DNA from 4 places in the Proteiniborus sp. MB09-C3 genome. Region 4 is predicted to be linked to each of the others. Evidence: riboswitches for the same ligand, from Rfam matches in the RefSeq annotation. Region 4 holds a riboswitch; each other region holds the start of a gene.
What was found. A riboswitch is a leader RNA that binds a small molecule or an ion and turns the genes downstream of it on or off. The one in region 4 is predicted to bind cyclic di-GMP.

Region 1: linked by a shared signal. The riboswitch ahead of QO263_RS12760 (type II secretion system protein) and the one ahead of QO263_RS06380 (methyl-accepting chemotaxis protein) in region 4 are both predicted to bind cyclic di-GMP.
Region 2: linked by a shared signal. The riboswitch ahead of QO263_RS01060 (transglutaminase-like domain-containing protein) and the one ahead of QO263_RS06380 (methyl-accepting chemotaxis protein) in region 4 are both predicted to bind cyclic di-GMP.
Region 3: linked by a shared signal. The riboswitch ahead of QO263_RS02680 (tetratricopeptide repeat protein) and the one ahead of QO263_RS06380 (methyl-accepting chemotaxis protein) in region 4 are both predicted to bind cyclic di-GMP.

Annotation. Positions count from the first base shown of each region.
Region 1 is NZ_CP127161.1:2,609,727-2,613,311, forward strand. It holds gene QO263_RS12750 (type IV pilus modification PilV family protein) at 1-254, opposite strand, end outside; gene QO263_RS12755 (prepilin peptidase) at 268-1,029, opposite strand; gene QO263_RS12760 (type II secretion system protein) at 1,219-1,617, opposite strand; cyclic di-GMP riboswitch class I at 1,763-1,852, opposite strand; gene QO263_RS12765 (type II secretion system F family protein) at 1,930-3,135, opposite strand; gene QO263_RS12770 (type IV pilus twitching motility protein PilT) at 3,151-3,585, opposite strand, start outside.
Region 2 is NZ_CP127161.1:216,432-220,016, reverse strand. It holds gene QO263_RS01070 (collagen binding domain-containing protein) at 1-545, shown strand, start outside; gene QO263_RS01065 (class D sortase) at 709-1,446, shown strand; cyclic di-GMP riboswitch class I at 1,560-1,644, shown strand; gene QO263_RS01060 (transglutaminase-like domain-containing protein) at 1,658-2,452, shown strand; gene QO263_RS01055 (hypothetical protein) at 2,455-2,796, opposite strand; gene QO263_RS01050 (DUF364 domain-containing protein) at 2,855-3,585, opposite strand, start outside.
Region 3 is NZ_CP127161.1:558,691-562,275, forward strand. It holds gene gcvPB (aminomethyl-transferring glycine dehydrogenase subunit GcvPB) at 1-111, shown strand, start outside; gene QO263_RS02670 (hypothetical protein) at 232-729, shown strand; gene trhA (PAQR family membrane homeostasis protein TrhA) at 904-1,584, shown strand; cyclic di-GMP riboswitch class I at 1,804-1,888, shown strand; gene QO263_RS02680 (tetratricopeptide repeat protein) at 1,982-3,022, shown strand; gene QO263_RS02685 (metalloprotease family protein) at 3,042-3,575, shown strand.
Region 4 is NZ_CP127161.1:1,324,823-1,328,407, forward strand. It holds gene ytaF (sporulation membrane protein YtaF) at 1-209, opposite strand, end outside; gene QO263_RS06375 (TetR/AcrR family transcriptional regulator) at 290-1,078, opposite strand; cyclic di-GMP riboswitch class I at 1,336-1,421, shown strand; gene QO263_RS06380 (methyl-accepting chemotaxis protein) at 1,566-3,266, shown strand; gene QO263_RS06385 (CBS domain-containing protein) at 3,390-3,585, shown strand, end outside.

The DNA.
Region 1 (3,585 bases), 1.3 Mb from region 4:
TAATAATCATCTTTGACAATTCCCCTTGGCGAATATCCAGAAATATCTAAACCTAAGTCGTCATAGTCCAATGTTTTTAGCCATTCTACTTGTGTGTATGCTAAATTTAAAGCATTAAGTCTTATATTATTCCACTTTGCATACTTTACTGAATAAATAGACATTGGTATTATAAATACACTGATAATACCCAGCAATACTATAGAAAAAATCACTTCTATTAAAGTAAATCCTTTTGTTTTATTTTTTCTCAAAGGAACTTCCTCCCTAGACTAAAAACCTTAGAACATACCAATTAATAATTCTGTCTCCGAAAAATAGAGTAACAATAAATGCAATATTGATAAAAGGTCCAAAAGGTATAGCATCTTTTTTCCCTTTTTTATTTAGGAGTAATAAGAATACTGAAAAAACGGCTCCAATTATAAAGGATAATAATATGTTCAAAAGAAGCTTCTTTATTCCAAGCATAAAGCCTAATACACTAATAAGCTTTATGTCTCCTCCTCCCATGCCACCTTTTGAGACTATAGCAATAACTAGAAATAATCCTCCTCCTAATAATAGAGCTAATATGCTATTCATTAGATTAAATGGTGTTTTATACAATATAAATAATGTGAGCTTATGAATAATAGTTATTATGAAAATAATAATTACTAAAGAATCCGGTATTATTTGATGATAGTAGTCTATTAAGCTAATGACAATTAAAATGCTCACAATAGAGCTATAAAAAAAGAAATCAATTAATAATCCATAAAAATGAAAAAATATAGCATATAAAATACCATTCAATAGTTCAACAATGGGATACTGTGGGGAAATGGACTCCCCACAATATCTACATTTGCCTTTTTGCAATAGAAAGCTAAGTACAGGAATAAGGTTGTCCCATTTTAAAGGAGTGCTGCATTTAGGACAATGGGAAGAAGGATAAGCTATAGACTCTTCTCTAGGTATTCTGTATATGCATACATTTAGAAAAGAACCTATTAAAGTTCCGAATATGAATGTTAGTATGTACATGGTAAGCTCTCCTTTAGTCAAATTTTCTGTTTACTTTGAAGCATTTCAATTAAAAAGTTATATTATGTGGGACAAGGTCCTGTCCCTGAAGTCCTTCAAAAGTTATATTATGTGAGACAAGGTTCCTGTCCCTGAGGTCCTTCAGGATAAAATTCCTGTTCTTGTGCTCTTCTCTCTAGGTTCTCAATTCTACTCATTTGATACTGTTATATCTCCGCCAGTAGAAATCGTTACTTTATAATCTTTTCCATTAACTTCTGCGTTAGAGATTCCAGTAGGTGCTTTAGGCCATTCCTGAAGATAATTTCCCCAACCATTATCATCGTCTTTATTTGCTTCTGTCCATACTACATCAGCCTCAGTTGGGACTCCTTCATCTGCTATATACATTGTTGCTGCACTTGTAAGTACTTTAATATTAGCCTGATGTGCAGTATCTGCTGCTGCTTTTCTTGATGTAGTTAGCTTAGGTACCGCAATAGCTGCCAATATACCCAGTATAGCTATAACAACAACTAACTCCACTAAAGTAAATCCTTTTTTATTTTGCTTTAACTGCTTTAACTGCTTTAAAATAAATTCGAACATATCTGTTCCCCCTTGTTATTATTTTTTATCAATACCATATAATAGATGCAACTATTATTTCTTTTCTAAACCACCACCCTTCGAAAATAGTATTAAAAAATTGTCCTTTGGTACAAAAAAAGCTGCACAAATAACACTAAATTATTTATGCAGCTGAACGATCATGGCTACTTCTCAGTAGCTTTAGACTCTAGCTTTGCGTCGCTATTTTTCAATAGCTTTGCCAATTATTCTGTTGATATCTACAATAATATTTTAGTTACTAAATCCTGTCAATACAAAATTTGCTATTTTTCTAGTGTTTTTTTGCTTTTACATCTGTACAGTATTGACCATGTCAAACATTGGCAGTGCCATGGCTATGACTATAAATCCCACTACTAGCGCCATGAATACTACTAGAAGAGGTTGGAGCATTTCTGTCATTTTTTGAATGGCTACCTCTACCTCTTCGTCATAGAAGTCTGCGCTCTTATTTAGTATTTCATCTAGTGAGCCTGATTCTTCTCCTATTTTTATCATTGAATCCACCATAGGAGGAAATACCCTAACTTCTTTAATTGTTCTGGATAGAGGAATTCCTTTCCTTACTTCTTCCTTTGCATTTTCTAGTCTAAGGCTTAAAAACCTGTTGTTGACTATTTTTGATACTACATCTAGAGCTTGAAGTAAGGGTATCCCACTTGATAGAAGCGTAGACAATGTTCTAGTAAATCTTGAAGTAGCTATCTTTATGCTTGTGTCCTTAAAAATTGGTATTCGAAGCTTTAACCCATCAATAAATAATCTTCCAGATTCTTGCTTTCCAAAATATCCTATAATAAGTGCTAAAATAAGTATTGAAGCTAAATATATATACCACTGGTTTTTGAGAGAATCACTGATGCTTAAAAGCAATTTAGTTGGAGCTGGCAATTCTATTCCACTGCTTTCAAACATTCCAATAAAAGTAGGCATGACAGCCACTAACAAGAAAATCACTACTGCTATTGAAACAACTCCTAGAACAATGGGGTAAATCATTGCTCCTTTTACTTTATTTTCGATTTTATTCTCTTTTTCATAATGTATTGCCATTCGTTCCATTATTACATCAAGGTTACCACTTACTTCTCCTGCCTCAACCATGTTTACTAGCAAGCTAGGAAAAACCTTTTCGTATTTTCTCATTGATTCAGATAAAGTCATTCCTTTTTGTACATCATCAAAAACAGCTCTTGTTGCATTTCTCATTGCTTTATTTTCAGTCTGGACTTCCAATATATCTAGACATTTAATTATGCTGACACCTGCATTTAGCATTGTGTAGAACTGCCTGCAATATACTGCTATATCCTTTTTAGTAACCTTTTTCGAAAAATAAGACGATACTGGTTTTTCTTCCTCTTTATGCTCTATTGATATAGGCATGTATTCGTTATTTCTTAGCATCGATAGTACTTCTTGTTCACTGTTAGCCTCATAGATTCCTTCTATAATTTGTCCGCTATCTGTAACTGCTCTATACATAAACTGCATAAAATCACCACCTGATTATAATACATAGTTTCTGATAATATCAGTATTTACAGACTGATTCAGTGCCGTTTCCCCACTTATCAAGCCTCTTTTGTATAAAGATAATAGTGAATTATCCATTGTCTGCATACCAAACTTGGCACCGGTTTGGATTGCTGTATCAATTTGATGAGATTTTTCTTCTCTTATTAAATTTCTAATTGCAGAAGTAACAATCATGACTTCAAATGCAGCTACTCTGCCTTTTCCATCTAATCTAGGTAAAAGCTGTTGAGATACAATTCCCTGAATAACCGAAGAAAATTGAATTCTAATTTGCTGCTGCTGATAAGGAGGAAATACATCTATTATCCTATCTATGGTCTTTGCAGCTCCTAATGTATGTAAGGTAGATAAAACAAGATGCCCTGTTTCAGCAGCTGTTAATGCAATACTTATAGTCTCCAAATC
Region 2 (3,585 bases), 1.1 Mb from region 4:
ATATAGATGGAAAAGAACATAAATATACAATAGACGAGGTAAAAGTTCCAAGTGGCTACAGAAAGTCAATATCTAGCGACGGACTAACTATCACAAATAGTTATCGTCCACCAGTAGACCCAGAACCACCAACAAAACCAAAAGAACCCGAGAAACCAACAGAACCACCAACAAAACCAGAAGAACCAGAGAAACCAACAGAACCACCAACAAAACCAGAAGAGCCAGAAAAACCAACTGAACCAGAGCCAGAACCTAAACCAGAACCAGAAGAACCAACAATAGTCACACCACCAGAAAACGGAACAGTTGAGTTTGACGAAGATGGCAACTGGAAGTACACTCCAAACCCTGGATTTAAGGGCAAGGATAAATTTGTCATAAGACATCCAGATGGGACAGAAGAGCTCATCGAGATAGATGTAGACGATATCCCATTAGGCACAGTACTTCCTAAAACTGGGGAAGGCAGCAAAATAGGATATTATATAACAGGATTACTATTAGTATTTCTAGGACTATTCCTAAGAAGAAAAATAGTATAAAAAAAGTAGAACTACAGCAAAAGGGTGCTATACGAAGTAAAGGGAAATAGTATGAAAGGCAGAGGCTAAAATCTCTGCCTTTTAAACATAAAACTACTAGTATTGAAGAATATATAGATGATAAAATTATCATTAAAAAGATGATTTAAAGGCAGGGTAAAGAATGAAGAGAAAAATAATACCATGGATAATAATCATCACAGGTTTATTCATAGCTGCATATCCAAAAGCATCAGAGCTATATGCAGACTACAAACAATCTAAACTTATAGAAGAGTGGCAGCAAAGCCTCTCTAGAATAGATAGTGTAGATATGGAAGAGGAAGAAGAAATTAATAGCTTAGAGTCATACGGCGAGGAGGAATTAGAAATAGGCGCAATCGAAGAACTAAACTCCCGTGAGATAAGAGAAAGAGAAAAGAAAAAGAAAGAAGAAGCAGATAGGGAAGAAAAGAAGAGAAAAGAAGCAGAAAGAGTAGCACAAGAAAGAGAAGAATATATACAAAAGCACATGGAAGGTATTCTTAAAATAGAAAAAATCAAATTCAGTCAGCCCATACTAAAAGGAGCTACGCAAAACAACCTAAACATATCAGTAGCCAGTGTGGAAAACACAGGGAGAGCAGGAGAAATCGGAAACTATGCCATAGCAGGACATAGAAATCGTAGTTTTGGAAGGAACTTCAATAGACTAGAAGAGGTCGAGATTGAAGATAAAATAGTAGTAGATATTGGAGATAGTCAGTTTGAATATACTGTTACAGAAAAGCTATATGTTTATCCAGAAGAAGTCTGGGTATTATATAGTAATAAGGAGGATAAAGAAATAACCTTAATAACCTGCCACCCTATGAAGAACCCAACTCATAGGCTGATTATAAAAGGGAAAATACTTGAATAATCCTTAAACCGTAAGCTATGAAAATAGAATCATAGGACTGTAGCCCTATGCAATAATTGGACAAGCTATGGTAAAATTAAGAAAATAAATATATTTTTTTATCAGTGACTTTTCACCGATAAAGGCAAACCTAGTGAAAGCTAGGGACGCAAAGCTAAAGGGCCTTACTTAAAAATAAGATGGCAGCCAGTTACCGAAAGGAGAGTTTTTTATGTTAAAGAGAAATCTTGTGCTCTTCTTACTAGTCATTTCATTATTATTACTTTCTACAATAGCTTTTGCTTCAAATTCAAATATTGATAAAAGCCAATTAGAAAATGGATTAGTAACTATCACTTATATACCAAAAAAGGATGTTGCAGCAAAAGTAATGATTACTAAAGGCGATATAAAATATACTTATGATATAAAAGCAAACAACAGCTATCCGTTACAGCTTGGAGATGGAAAATATACTGTTTCTATTTTAGAAAATGTAGAAGGTAACAAATATAGACAAGTAGAAAAAGAAGAGATAAATCTAAAGCTATCAGATGCTAATAAAGTGTTCCTACAATCTAATCAGATAATAAACTGGAACGAAAACATGGAGGCTATGAAAAAAGCCAAAGAATTAGCTAAGAATGCAAAAAATGACAAGGAAAAAGTAATTGCAATTTACAATTTTATTATAAACAATATTAGCTACGATAATGACAAGGCTGCAAGTGTACAAGCAGGATACATACCTTCCATAGACATTATATTAAAAGCTTCAAAGGGAATATGTTATGATTATGCTACATTATTTGCAGCAATGCTTAGAAGCCTAGATGTACCTACAAAGCTAGTTATGGGAAGAAAAAATGATGTAGAAGCATATCATGCATGGAATCAAGTATATCTAGAAGATTCTAAGGAATGGGTAACTATAGATACAACTTATGATGCAGCACTTAAAAAAGAAAATGCAGCTAGCTCAATGATAAAAGACGAGAAAGAATATAAAATAGAAAAACAATACTAGTACTATGTTAATAGAAACCACTGGTTTAGGCCAGTGGTTTTTCTATATGCTGAATAAACTAAAAAGGCAATGCGAATGTAGACAGAATCTGGAAGTATTATAATAGATACTACTAAAACGACTATTAGATGCCATACCATAGGAGATATAGTACCTCCTATAACCATATAAAATTCCTTAGTGACAAACGCCCTGCTTCCTTTATAGGGTAAATTAGCTATACCTTTAAAATCGCCCTTTAAAGCCTTAAAAGTATAGAGACATACCCAGCCTGATACAGAAGAATAGAATAACATATTAAGTATAAGCTTGTCATTACCCCTAAATAGCCTGTTAATTTCCAAAAAGGACTTCAAATCTTAAATCATGTAATAAAAAAGAGTCATTGATGTCTTTCTTTTATCATATAATCCTACAGAAATGACCATTTCCATATTCATGCATAGTTAATCTTCCGCATCCTCTAGATATTTTCTTGAATAGTGTTTCTTTGCAGTCATTCATAAATTCAATTCCACTTATTGCTGTTATACCACTAGCTTTGTAGGCTTTAGGATAAAATGGGACGGAGAAGCCTATAAGAGCTATTTCACGAGCATTCGTACACATCTTAAGTATTTCATCAGTTGTATGATTTATCATAGTTGTTCCAGTTATAATAACTACATCACATTGAGGCAATAATTCAGTTTGCATTGAAATTGGATATACTGAAGCGCCTTCAACACTTCCTTGAATATCTATTGCTCTGTCAAAGGGAATATATCTTTTTACCCTTGATGCTAGATTTTTAACTAAAGGAGGCATATGTCCGATTACACCTACAGTATCTTTAGATGTTATTTTTTCATATAATGTATCCATATCTTCAGTAGATTTAGTAGTACGTATGTATTTATTTGCTGCATTTATAACAGCACAGCCTAAACCTCTTTGCAAATCCTCAGCTCCTGTAACAGCCCATTTAGCACAATCAATTGCTTTCATACCTATCATTTCCTCACCATATGAAAATATAGAGCATCCCGAGGGCAGTTTTTCTCTCATTAAGTATATAAAAGCAACATTATCATTTGACAGTTGAACACCTGCAAAAGATATTCCTACGATAACGTCTTTAATATAAAGACCCT
Region 3 (3,585 bases), 770 kb from region 4:
GAAGCAGAAAAAGATCCTAATCTGTTAAAAGAAGCACCACATAATACACCAGTTAGAAGAATAGATGAAGCTAAGGCAGCAAAAGACCTTATCTTAAAATGGAGTAAATAAATATTAATCTTAAATTCAGGTAAGGCATGCTCCTTGCCTGAATTTTTATATTGCTGGATAAAAAAATAACAATATGACAAAACTATAAAAATAGTTATAATTTTTTGATGGAGTGATTATATGAATCCAATGTTGAAAAAATTAGTAGACCAAGAATTTATGACAGAAGCATTTGCAAGCTATATCGAAGAAGCAGTAGCTAATAAAGACTCTTTTGTGGTTTCAGGTCACAAAGGATGGGGAATTCTACCTCTTTTTGCTACAATAGGTGCTGTAGCTAAGGGAAATTCTTCAATGAAGCAGGTTAAAAGCTTCGAAGACTTAGCTGATGAAGCTGAATACTATTTAATTGGAGATCTTAAGGATATTGATTATGCAAAGTTAATTACTGACACTATGTTAAAACAAAATTCATCAATGATTTGTCTAAAAGATCCAGATCATCCATACTCATTTTTTAAATTACTTGGTGATGTTTATAAAGCTAATGGAGATACTTCCAAGACATATCAAGTACTTGAATGCGACAAGATCAATGATGAGAAAAAATTGGTCAAGATCACTAAGATTACATTAAATGAAAAAGGAAGGCCTTTAAAGGTTGACTTAAGAGGATAGCTAAATGTTTAGACCCGCAGATAACTGCGGGTTTATTGCGGCATTGAAAAAAATCAGGAGTTTAGATTCCTGATTTTTTTATATTTATGGTGTTTTTTAATACTACTACTAGTGTTTTTTAATACTACATGGTGTATAATATATTTAGAGATATTAAAAGAGGAGAGTGATTTAATGAATGAATTAAATAAATCTTTGGGAGTTAATGAAATTTCAAAGAAGGCTTACTCTATAAAGGAGGAAATAGCCAGCAGCATAACTCACGGCGTAGGTGTTCTATTTAGCGTAGTCACTTTGACTATTTTGCTCATATATGCTATTTGGGATAAAAGTACAATATCAATAGTGGCCTTCAGCATATATGGATTTTGCTCCATCTGTCTGTATACATCTTCAACCCTATATCATAGCTTTCAAAATGAAAAAATAAAAAAGATACTTAGAGTATTTGACCATTCTTCAATATTTTTATTTATTGCAGGTACTTATACTCCAGTTACATTGCTATCTATGACAGGATATTGGAGAATAGGTATATTAGTTGCTGTATGGACTATAGCGTTATTTGGCATAGGATTTAAGATATTCACCTATAATAAATTCGATAAGTTTAAAATGGTTTCTGTACTTATGTATGTGCTTATGGGCTGGATAGTAGTTATAGCAGTAAGGCCTATGCTGCAGATGGTGCCGAAAGGATTTTTCATTTGGTTATTGGCAGGTGGAATAGTCTATACATTAGGAACAATATTTTATTCAGTAAAGAAAATTCCTTATAACCATGCTATATGGCATTTATTTGTACTAGGCGGAAGTGTAATGCACTTTCTAGGAATATTTATATATTTGAAATGAAAAAGCTGAGAATTCTCAGCTTTTTCATTATACTATAATCTCAATTAGATGAAACAATAATAAAAAAATAATGCAAAGCTATTAAATCTTAGCTATAGTACTAAAGTACTAAAAAGCACATAATTAGGAAAACACTCTATTAATCAACGATATTTTGCAGACATAAAATAAAGATTTTGGTATAATATTTTGGTGATAAAACAAAGCTAGCAGGATAATTTTTGAAAAAGGTAAACTTATTGAAAAATAAGGACGCAAGGCTACAGGCCTAAAGTCAAATGACCATGGTAGCTGGGCCACCAGATTATTGCATGTAAGCCCATATCTCTCCATGCCTTTTCGACATGTAGGGATTTTTTGTTTTATTGTTAAAATAACTTGGAAGGAGGACAAAATTATGACAGAGGATATCGAAAAAGCAAACGATGCTGATGAGATAGTTGCATGTTTGAATTGCAGTAGTTCAGTAGTAGAACCTGAGTATAAAGCACCTTTGTGTAGCGAGTGTAGGGACAAATTATCAAATCGTCCAATACCACTATGGATAAAAGCTTTCTTTGGTATTATATTTATTGTTACTATTCTATCTCTTATAATGTTTCCAGCTCTACTGAAAGCAGGTGTTGCTTATGAAAGAGGGGCTAGGGCTGAAAATGAAAGAAAATACATTACTGCTATGAATGAGTATGAAAGGGTTTTAAACAAGTATCCTGACTCAACTCTTGTTTTGGCTAAGCTTAGTATTGCATATTATGAGAATGATAAAATTGATAAAGCAATAGATGCAATTGATATGATAATAGGGGAAGAGGCAGAAGAAGACTTAATAGACAGGATTGATACTGTTATGGATAATATAGCTACATTTTATTTCCTCAATGAAGGCTTAAATAAAATATTGAATAGTTCAGAGCAGGACTATTATACTGAAGAACTTGTAGCTCAGCTAGAAACTTATGTGAATGAACATCCAGAAGATGTTGCAGGAAAGTATTATTTAGCAGATGCTCTATATGAGTTTGGAGAGTTTGATTATGCTGAAATTTTAATAAGAGAAGTTATTAATTCTAAACCTGAATTTCATTCTGCATACTTTTTTCTTGCCGCAATATGTAGGGAACAAGAAAGATACGATGAAGCTTTAGAATACTGCAAAGAAGTGTTGAGCATGAATGCTGAAAATCCAGGAGCATACATAACTATATCCAAAATAGAGCTTAAGAGAAATAATGACGAAGTTGCTTTGGAAATGGCAGAAAAAGCATATAAACTTGACAAAGATAACAATCAAGCTGTTTCAAATCTCTCTCTAGCTTATCATTATAACGATATGATAAGTGAAAGAGACAATATGTTTAATCTTCTTGTAGATAAAAATGCTGAATATGAAACCGAATTTTTGACATCAATTTTTAACGGAACATATCAATGGAGATAAATAAGCGAGGTGTAATATTATGTTTATCATACCAGGATTTTTAATATCAATAATAACTTTTCCTGGAGTAATAGTTCATGAGCTTGCTCATCAACTGTTTTGCAAAACATCTAGGATTGCAATCTTTGATATTTGCTATTTTAGGTTTGGAAATCCATCAGGCTATGTGGTTCATGAAGAGCCTAAAAATGCGAAGCAGCAAATTCTAATAGGCGTAGGGCCTTTTATAGTAAATACGGTAATTGGTGCATTAATTTCACTGCCTGCTGCTATACCAGTTATTAAATTTAAGAGCGGGAATATTTTAGAATATGTATTGATTTGGCTTGGTGTGTCCATAGCTATGCATTCTTTTCCTAGTGTACAAGATGCAAAAAGCATATGGGCATCTATAAGAAAAAAAGAAACACCTATTATAGTTAAAATATTTGGGACTCCAATAGTTGGGATAATTTTAATATGTGCTATTGGCTCTGTGGCATGGCTTGACTTAATTTATGGAATGGCAGTTGCTATGCTCCTTCCTAATTTGCTTATTAAAATAATAGCGTAAAAATTCTATA
Region 4 (3,585 bases):
ATAAAGCTAATTGTAGTAGCAAATCTGTTTGGCAATACCATTTTCAATATGGATCCTAAAAAAAGAGAAATCGCAAGAATAAAGGAGCAAATAGTACTAATAACGGCTACCGATGAAATAGGTATTTTAATCTTACTTGTTCCATAAGCAATGCTAGCTACAAAAGCATCTAAGGATAAAGCTATAACTAATAATAAGGCTTCTAACACAGAAACGCCCCCTCAACTAAAATCTAACATTATCATAATACTCTTTAGTAATTAAAAGGTTACAAGGGATGTTTCTTTTATCAAGGCTCATGTACTTCCTTAGATAAGTTATTTTCTTTTATAAAATTATGAAGTAAGTTAAAAAGTTTTTTTTTCGATTCACCAATATCTTCTGCATCGATAAAACTTAATCCAAATAAAAAAGTCGTAATAAGTTTTGCTGTATTAATAGAATTTATATCCTTTTTATAGCTTCCTTTCTGTTTCCCATTTTCAATTATTGAAGAAAATAATTTTATTTTTATATCGATTAATTCCTTAAGCAATTCTTGCATTTTTTTATTGCTTATGTAATGGTATTTGCTTACTATTATGATAGCATTATAATACTCATTTTCTAGCTTAAATAAAGAGTCTATATAATTATCCATTACTTCTACAGGATTCTCATCAGCGAGCACAATAGACTCTATAATACTTTTTTGCTTATCAACAATATATCTAATACAGTTTTCCCATAGTTCCTCTTTGCTAGAAAAATAATTATATATAGTAGTCCTTTTTATTTTTGCTAGCTTGGCGATTTTATCCATATCAATTTCGTTAAATCCGAATCTGGGAAAAGCTTCAATTGCCTTAAGTAAAATCAATTCTCTTGTCCCAGAAACAAAAAAACCATCTATATCAGAGAAACTGTTTAGATGGTTTATTAAGTCTTCTTTATTAGAAAAATAATTATAAAAAGTGGATTTACTGATTTTACACTTTCTTGCAATATTATCTATAGTAATAGCATCTTCGCCATTAATCTCTAGGATTTCTTTTGCACAAGAAAGTATTTTTTGACGATATATCTGGCTTTTGTCCATAACAATCACTCCCATTATTTTGTAATTTATTATTATATTCGCTTCATAAAATGTATTAATTTTATAAAGCAGATATTAATATATACCCCGCCTATTGTGTCATAAGAGTAGTAAATGGATATGTTTGAGATTACCATAGAACTTTTTCCTTATTATAGCATAAAATGTTGACAAAAGTGGAAAATAGTACTACAATAATACGTGGTGTCTAATATAGTAATATTATATGTAAAAACTATTTGTACAATACAATGAAAATATATAAAAAGCTAATTTATCGAAGGATAGAGACGCGAAACCACGGATATGACATGTACGACACTATAATGACTGGGTTGTAAATATGTTTTTCCATGATTTTTTAGCTGTGGTTTTAACAGAACTCACAGCTTTCTTGCATCTATTTAAAAAGGCTGATATTTGTAGAAAAGGTTGTTCTCTTAGCAAGGTGTTAGTTTATCATAATTTCTAAAGGAGAGAATTATAAATGAAATTGACAGTGAGAAAAAAGCTAATATTTGGATTCAGTGCCTTAATTATTTTAATGATTATATTAGGTGGTGTTGGAATATACAGTCTTTCAGTAATTAACAATGAATTAACTGTTTTATATGACATGCACTTAAAAGGCATTGAATATATTAAAGATGCACAAATAAATCTAGCATCCTTGGGAGAGGACAGGGGAATGCTGATATTAGCAGTAGATTCTAAAGGACGGGAAACAGCTGCTAAAAGTATGAAGTCTACATTTGAGGAATTTGAAAAAAACTTAGAGGATTTTAAAAGTACAATAGTAGATGAGGAAGGTAGAAGTATATATTCTGAAATAACAAAACTGTGGGAAATACTAAAGCCTAACGAGGAAAGTGCTATTGCATTAGCTACAAGTGGCAAAATTGAGGAAGCTAATCAACAAACTATGGTAAATCGTCTTAATTCTGAGCAAATAGAAATAAAAATCAATTATCTCGTAAAGCAAAAAAGTGAATTAGCAGAGGCGGCTAATAATGGAAGCGACATGCTATATTCAGAAACATTAGTCATATTGATTATTATAATTGTACTAAGCGTACTAACAGGAATAATAGTCTCTTTATACATATCTAATATAATTTCCAAGCCAATAACAGTAATGGCTGGAGCTACGAAAAAAATAGCTGAAGGTGATATAACAGTACAAGCTATAAAGGTTAAAAATAAAGATGAAATTGGTGAATTAGCAAATTCCTTTAACATAATGACTGATAGGCTAAGAGATATGATAATAAAGATTACAGAAGCTTCTCAAAGTGTTGCCGCCTATAGTCAGGAGTTATCAGCATCATCTGAAGAAACAACAGCTGCTGCCGAGCAAGTATCTAAAACTATACTGGAGCTGTCCAGCGGTGCCGCAGCACAATCCGAAGAATTAGAGGCTACCAGCTCCCATATAGGTCAAATTTCTTCTGCAATACAGCAGGCTGCAGCAAATACAGAATCTGTAACTAATGCAAGTAAGAATGCTTCTGATGCTGCCAACGAAGGAGTAAGAGAGGCAGAAAATGCAGTAAGAAAAATTGATAGAGTAAAGCAGGTTTCCATAGAAAGTGCGAATGTTGTTAATGCCTTAGGAAAAAAATCAGAAGAAATTGGACAGATTGTAGATGTCATTAAGAATATTGCGGATCAAACAAATCTACTAGCTCTTAATGCTGCTATAGAAGCTGCTAGAGCAGGCGAACAGGGAAGGGGATTCGCAGTTGTTGCTGAAGAGGTAAGAAACTTAGCTGAGCAATCTTCTGCTTCGACCCAGAAAATTGAAGGATTAATAAAAGATATTCAGAGCGAGACAAACCGTGCAGTCAATGTTATTGAATCTGGAGGACAAGAAATTCTTGAAGGAGTAGAAGCAGTAAACAAGGCAGGAAATACTTTTAAGTCTATAGTTAAGGAAGTTGAAAACGTGGCAGAACAAATAAATGAAGTGAGTGCAGCTACACAGCAGATAGCTTCTGAAAGCAATGAAATAGTTAAATCGATAGATAGCATTGCAGCTATATCACAACAGACAGCAGCCTCTGGCCAAGAAGTATCTGCGGCTTCTGAAGAACAGACTGCTTCTATGGAGGAAGTAGCAAGCTCTGCACAAGAGCTAGCTCATTTAGCAGAAGAGCTATTGGAAACAGTTTCAAGATTCAAGCATTAAAAATTATAATAACTGAAGGAAGGAGGAAGATATGCTAACGAATCTATGATTAGTAAGTACAGTTTTGTGTTATTTACATGTTAGCAAAATTATAATAATATGATTAGAAAAGCTCGTGATATTATGATAAAAAACTTTATGCTAGTAAATCTTGTTGATAGTATTACATTGATAAACAACATTATATTAGATAAAGGGATACATCATTTTCCAGTGGTGGAAAATGGCAATATTGTTGGAGTAATAACAGATGAGGAATTAATAAAAGCCAATCCTGAAGACATTGCAGCTAATGTGATGATGGGAACATTTTTATATG